Regions from separate parts of the Spirillospora sp. NPDC048824 genome, predicted to be linked through region 2. Evidence: riboswitches for the same ligand, from Rfam matches in the RefSeq annotation. Region 2 holds a riboswitch; the other holds the start of a gene.

Region 1 (3,399 bases), on a different contig from region 2:
GCTTCACGTCCCGCCCGTCGCGCTCGACGGTCATCGGCACGGTCTGCCCGCCCGCCCCGCGGATCAGCTCCTGCAGCTGCCGGTAGTCGTCGATCTTCTGGCCGCCGAACACGACGATCTGGTCACCGGCCTGCAGCCCGACCTGCTTCGCCGGGGTCGGCGCGGCGTTCGCCGGGCACTCGGTGAGCTCGGACTGGCTCGCCGGCACCATGCATTCGGCGACCTCCCGGATCACCGGCTGCGGCTGGTTCGTGCCGATGCCCATCAGCAGGATCGCGAAGAACACCACCGCCAGCAGCAGGTTCATCGCGGGCCCGCCGGACATGATCAGCAGCTTCTGCCACCACTTCTTGCCGTAGAAGACGCGGGTCTCGTCTCCCGGCCGAACCTCCTCCAGCGCCACCCCGCGCGCGGACTCGATGAGCCCCTGGAACGGGCCGGTGCTGGCCTGCCGGATCTTCCCGGGTGCGTCTCCTTTGCGCGGTGGCAGCATCCCGATCATCCGGATGTAGCCGCCGAGCGGAATCCATTTGATCCCGTACTCGGTCTCGCCGCGGCGCCACGACCACATCGTCGGACCGAACCCGACCATGAACTGGGTGGTCCGCACCTTGAACAGCTTGGCGAACGAGAAGTGCCCGAGCTCGTGCAGCGCGATGGACACCAGGAGGCCGAAGAACAGAATCAACGCTCCAGCCAGGTATGCCATGCGGCTAGCCCCTCCGGTCGTGCACCCCGCTCACCGGGGGGTGGTCTCCAGCAACCCAACTCAGAGTACGGCACGGCTCCCGGTTTGGTTGAACCAGCGCGCAAGGCGGCCGGACGCCCTCACGGCCCCGAATTGGAACCGAGTTGCTAAGCGGCCCCCACGCCATTGGCACGCACGAGAGTATTCGCGCGCCACGCCACCTGCGCATCATGGCGGCCCCACCCCGGTCCATGGAGGTACTGCCTTGAAACGCGGTCATGTAGCGGCCCTGGCGTTGATGCTCGCCCTGGCCGGATGCGGCGGCTCCGGCGACGGCGGCGGGGCCGCCGAGTCACCCGGCCCTTCGTCCTCGTCGTCCGGCAAGGGGACGACGGTCCTGCCCACCCCGCCCGGGCAGTCGAAGGCGGCCAAGGCGTTCAACGACTGCATGCGCAAGCAGGGCGTTGAGCTGCCCAGCCCGAACCCGACCGCCACACCGGCCGAGAAGGAGATCAAGAAGCGCATGACAGCCCTGCGCGCGTGCATGAAGGCCCTGTCGTCGTCCCCGCCCGCCCAGCCGCGCTGAATCCGGCGGTATCGGACGCACGCAGAGGAATGCAATACTGGCGCAGCCGATGATCCCGTGCGGGAGAGTCCCTTGCAGCCGGTGAGGGACGCCGAAGGAGCAAATCCTCCCCGGAACCTCTCAGGCCCATGGACCGCACGGGTACGGCGACCTCTGGAAAGCGGGGACCCGGGTCCCCCGCCGAAGGTGAAAGCCCGCCCCGGTGGCGGGTGAATCTCTCAGGCGCCGATGACAGAGGGGGAGGCACCGAGCCGACCGGTGCGCGAGTGGGACGATGGACCATACGCGCCCGCGACGAAGGAGCCGAACCGATGTCCGCCGACCCGACCGCGAAGAAGACGCCGCTGCACGACGTCCACCAGGACCTCGGCGCGAACCTCGTCGACTTCGCCGGCTACCTGATGCCGCTGCGCTACGCGAGCGAGACCGCCGAGCACCAGGCCGTCCGCACCGGCGCGGGGCTGTTCGACCTGTCGCACATGGGGGAGATCTTCGTCTCCGGGCCGGGCGCGGGCGCGGCGCTCGACTTCGCGCTGGTCGGCAGTCTCGCGTCGATGCCGGTGGGCAAGGCCCGCTACACGGTGGTCTGCGGGCAGGACGGCGGCGTCCTGGACGACGTGATCGTCTACCGGCTCGCCGACGCCACCTGGATGGTCGTCGCGAACGCCGCCAACACGGGCGTCGTCCGGGAGGCGCTGACCGAACGGGCAGCGGCCTTCGAGGCGGCCGTCGAAGACCGTTCCGGCGCCTACGGGCTGATCGCCCTGCAGGGTCCCCGTTCCCAGGAGATTCTCGAAGGGTTCACCGACGCGGCCATCGCCGACCTCAAGTACTACGCGGTCCTCGCCGGGCGGGTCGCGGGCGTCGACGCCCTCATCGCGCGTACCGGGTACACGGGCGAGGACGGCTTCGAGCTGTTCGTCGACGCGTCCGACGCCGTCGCGCTGTGGAAGGCGCTCGCCGGAGTGGACGGCGTCGTCCCCGCCGGGCTGTCCGCGCGCGACACGCTGCGACTCGAAGCGGGCATGCCGCTGTACGGCAACGAACTGACGGCCGAGACGACGCCGTTCGAGGCGGGCCTCGGCCGGATCGTGAAGCTGGACAAGCCGGGCGACTTCGTTGGAAAGACCGCCTTGGCGGCGCTGGCGCAGACCCCGCCCGGCCGTAGGCTCGTGGGACTGGTCGCGCGCGGGCGTCGCGCGCCGCGAAAGGGGTATCAGGTCGTCACGTCGGGCGGCACGCCGTGCGGGGTCGTGACGAGCGGCGCCCCGTCGCCCACACTGGGCACGCCGATCGCCTTGGCGTACCTCGACAGCGGCGCCGAGGAGACGGACCTCGCGGTGGACGTCCGCGGCCGGCACGAGCCGGTGGACGTGGTCGCCCTCCCGTTCTACAAGCGTTCCTAGAAGAGAAGGTGTGAGGGTGCGGGGGTCACCCCCACAGTGACACCCCACCATGACCAGAAAGAAGTGATCGTGAGCGTTCCGGAGCAGCTCCGCTACAGCGAAGAGCACGAGTGGGTGTCCGGCCTCGGTGGCGAGGACGGCATCGTCACCATCGGCATCACCGCGCACGCCGCCGACGCCCTCGGGGAGATCGTCTACCTCGAACTGCAGCCGTCCGAGGGCGACGCCGTCGAGGCGGGCGAGCCCTGCGGCGAGATCGAGTCGACCAAGTCCGTCAGCGACATCTACTCCCCCGTCAGCGGCGAGATCACCGCGATCAACAGCGCGGTAGTGGACGAGCCCAAGGTCATCAACGACGACCCGTACGGCGAGGGCTGGATCTTCAAGGTCCGCATCTCCGACGAGCCGGGCGACCTGCTCGACTCCGTCGCCTACGACAAGCTGATCGAGGAGAGCTGATCTTGAGCCTGAACGATTCGCTCGCCGCGGCCGACCCGGAGGTCGCCGCGGCCGTCGCCGCCGAGCTCCGTCGGCAGCAGTCCACCCTCGAAATGATCGCCTCGGAGAACTTCGCGCCGGTGTCGGTCCTGGAGGCGCAGGGCTCAGTCCTCACCAACAAGTACGCCGAGGGCTACCCCGGCCGGCGCTACTACGGCGGCTGCGAGCACGTCGACGTCACCGAGCAGCTCGCCATCGACCGCGCCAAGTCGCTGTTCGGC
Region 2 (3,399 bases):
GATCAGGCACACGTCCCGGTGCCGCTCGCCGCGGGATGCGTGGTAGCCGCGGATGGCGAGCAGGCCGGCCAGCTCGCCCTGCGAGCCGGCGTTCGGCTGGACGGAGACTTCGGCGTACCCGGTGATCTCGGCGAGCGCGCGCTCCAGTTCGCCGATCAGCTCGACGTAGCCGGCGGCCTGGTCGACGGGGGCGAACGGGTGGATGTCCGCGAACTCCGGCCAGGTGATCGGCTCCATCTCGGCGGTGGCGTTCAGCTTCATCGTGCAGGAACCGAGCGGGATCATGGAGCGGTCGAGGGCGATGTCCTTGTCCTGGAGTCTGCGCAGGTAGCGCAGCATCGCGGTCTCGGAGCGGTGCGCGTGGAAGACCGGGTGGGTCAGGTAGGGGCTCTCGCGGCGCAGCCCGTCCGGGAGCGCCTCGGCCGCCTCGGCGGCGCCGGCGGCCGGGACGCCGAACGCCTCCAGGACGGCGGTGACGTGCCGGGGCAGCGTCGTCTCGTCGCAGGCGATCCCGACGTGGTCGGCGCCGGCGGGACGCAGGTTGATCCCGCGCTCGCGGGCCGCGGCGACGACCTCCGCGGCGCGGCCGGGGACGCGGGCGAGGACGGTGTCGAAGAACGCGTCGTGGACGATCTCCACGCCGCCGCCGCGCAGCCCCGCGGCGATCTCCGCGGCGCGGCGGTGCGTCCGCTGGGCGATCGCGGCGAGTCCCTCCGGCCCGTGGTAGACGGCGTACATGCTCGCCATGACGGCGAGGAGGACCTGCGCGGTGCAGATGTTGCTGGTGGCCTTCTCGCGCCGGATGTGCTGCTCGCGGGTCTGCAGCGCCAGCCGGTGCGCGGGGGCGCCGCCGGCGTCGACGGACACGCCGACGAGCCGTCCGGGGAGCTGCCGCTGGATCCCCTCGCCGACCGCCATGTAGCCGGCGTGCGGGCCGCCGAAGCCGTACGGGACGCCGAACCGCTGCGTCGAGCCCACGGCGATGTCGGCGCCGGACTCGCCCGGCGGGCGCAGCAGCGTCAGCGCGAGCAGGTCGGCGGCGACGACGACCCTGGCGCCGCGGTCGTGCGCCTGGCCGATGACCGGCTCCAGGTCGCGGACGGCGCCGGACGCGCCCGGGTACTGCAGCAGCACGCCGAAGAAGTCCCCCTCGGGAAGCCCGCCGGCCAGGTCGGCGGTGACCACCTCGATGCCGAGCGGGACGGCCCGCGTCCGCACGACGTCGATCGTCTGCGGGAGGGCGTCGGCGTCGACCAGGAACGTCCCTGGGTCCTTGCGCCTGGAGACGCGGTGGGCGAGGGCCATCGCCTCTGCGGCGGCGGTTCCCTCGTCCAGCATGGACGCGTTCGCGACCGGCAGGCCCGTCAGGTCGGCGACCACGGTCTGGAAGTTCAGCAGGGCCTCAAGGCGCCCCTGGGATATCTCCGGCTGGTAGGGGGTGTAGGCGGTGTACCAGCCGGGGTTCTCCATGACGTTGCGCAGGATGACGGCCGGGGTGACCGTGCCGTGGTAGCCGAGGCCGATCATGGACGTCAGGACGGTGTTGCGGGCGGCGAGCTCGCGCAGCCGTTCCAGCGCGGCGGGCTCGCTCAGCGCGGGCGGCAGGTCCAGCGGCCTGGACGTGCGGATCGCGGCGGGCACCGCGTCGTCGATGAGGGCCTCGATGCCGGAGTAGCCGATCACGGCGAGCATCCGGGCCTGGTCGGCGGCGGAGGGGCCGACATGCCGGTCGGCGAACGTGGAACGGGGGTGCTGCGGCGAGGCCACGGGGGCGAAGAACTGGGCGGTCATGGAGAGCCTCCTGGCTGCTGCGATGCTCAGATCCGCCGCCGGCGCGGGGCCGGCGGCCGGTCTCCCCCTCTGTCATCGGCACCTGAGAGCTTCACCCGCGCGGCGGGGTTTCCCCTTCGGTGAGACGCCCTTCCCCGCGTGCGGGGACCGACGCCTGCTTTCCAGAGGTGCCTCGCCCAGCGGTCCTTTTGCCTGAGAGGTTCCGGGGAGGTTGCCCCTTCGGCGCCCCACGCTGGCGGCGTGGGGTCTCTCCCGCACAGGGTCGACGGCATGTCCTCGACAAACCCTACCCAAAGCCGCGGCCCGGGATCGGCCCTCCCCGGCCCGGCGCGAGCGACCGGCGGCATCCCGCCTTACCAATGAGTAGGATATGGAGGTCTGACCTGGGAGGTAACGGGCCTCGGGGCCTCGGGACGCGAGATGGGGCTGCCGGTGCACACACGACGGCCGGACGGCCGCCGGCCGCTCGACGGCGCGCCGCCGGTTCTGGGACGCTGATCGCGATGACGGATGGTCAGGGCGGCGGTACGGCGTGACGCAGACCCGCGACGGAACGGTGCGTCCCAGGCAGGGCGCGGCCTCAGGTGTGCCCGTCGACGAGCCCGCCCAGCCCGACCGGATCCGCCGCCCGTCGGACGCCATCAGGTTCGCCGCGTCGGTGACCGGCCTGGCGGCGGTGATGCTGCTGGTGTCGTTCGCGAAGGGGACGACGCACGGCCTGCACGCCGACATCCAGGAGGGCACCGCGCACGCGCCCTGGCTGCTGCTGTCCCTGGCCACGCTGATCTCCAGCTTCGGCGTGCTGGCCGCGCCGATCGCGTTCGGCATCGAGCGGCTGTTCCACAAGGACGGGACGCGTGTCGCGATCGCGCTGCTGGCCGCCATGATCGCATTCGGGATCACGGTCGGGCTGGACGACCTCGTGGTGCGGGCGGCGCCCGGCGGCGTCTTGGACTCGCTGATCTGGGGCGGCACGGAGACGGCCCCCATCCACACCGACATCGCCCCCGTGATCGCTTTCGTCAGCGCGGTCGGAATGGCCGGGCGCGCCCGGTGGCAGGCCGCGACGTGGACGATGATCGGGCTGGCGGCGCTGACCGGCCTCACCGCCAACTACGCCTCGGTGTCCGCGCTGGCGGCCACCTACTTCCTCGGACGCGCCATCGGCCACGGCACCCTGTACGTCGTCGGCACGCCGAACCCGCGTCCCGCGGGCACGGCGGTCGTCGCGGCGCTCGAACGGCTCGGGCTGCGCCCGGAGCGGGCCGCGCGCCTGGACGACCCCGCCGGCGGCGCCGAGGAGACCCGCCGGTACGGCGTCGTCCTCGCCCCCCGTCCCGAGGACGGGGACGGGGACGGGGACGAGGAGGGGGACGGCGGCGGTGCGCGTCTCCCGGTCCGCCACGGCGGCCGCGGCGAATGGGACCTCGAACTCCGCGTCTTGGACCGCGACCAGCAGACGGCGGGGGTGCTGTATCGCGTCTGGCGGCTGCTGCGGCTGCGGTCCACGACGACGGGGCGGGCGCTGCGGTCGCTGCGCAGGTCCCTGGAGCAGGAGTCGCTGATGGCGTACGCGGTGGACGCCGCGGGCGCCCGGACCCCCCGTCT

Evidence for each region. Region 2 has a riboswitch for glycine ahead of gcvP (aminomethyl-transferring glycine dehydrogenase). Riboswitches for the same ligand answer to the same signal wherever they lie in the genome.
Region 1: it holds a riboswitch for glycine, as region 2 does, so the genes downstream of both, gcvT (glycine cleavage system aminomethyltransferase GcvT) here and gcvP (aminomethyl-transferring glycine dehydrogenase) in region 2, are expected to answer to the same signal.

What each region holds. Positions count from the first base shown of each region.
Region 1 covers NZ_JBICUS010000021.1:75,609-79,007, reverse strand. The annotation lists gene ACGFIS_RS32025 (M50 family metallopeptidase) at 1-709, opposite strand, end outside; gene ACGFIS_RS32020 (hypothetical protein) at 954-1,274, shown strand; glycine riboswitch at 1,325-1,420, shown strand; gene gcvT (glycine cleavage system aminomethyltransferase GcvT) at 1,586-2,680, shown strand; gene gcvH (glycine cleavage system protein GcvH) at 2,750-3,139, shown strand; gene glyA (serine hydroxymethyltransferase) at 3,142-3,399, shown strand, end outside.
Region 2 covers NZ_JBICUS010000013.1:188,683-192,081, forward strand. The annotation lists gene gcvP (aminomethyl-transferring glycine dehydrogenase) at 1-1,791, opposite strand, end outside; glycine riboswitch at 1,854-1,961, opposite strand; glycine riboswitch at 1,962-2,056, opposite strand; gene ACGFIS_RS25410 (YbhN family protein) at 2,324-3,399, shown strand, end outside.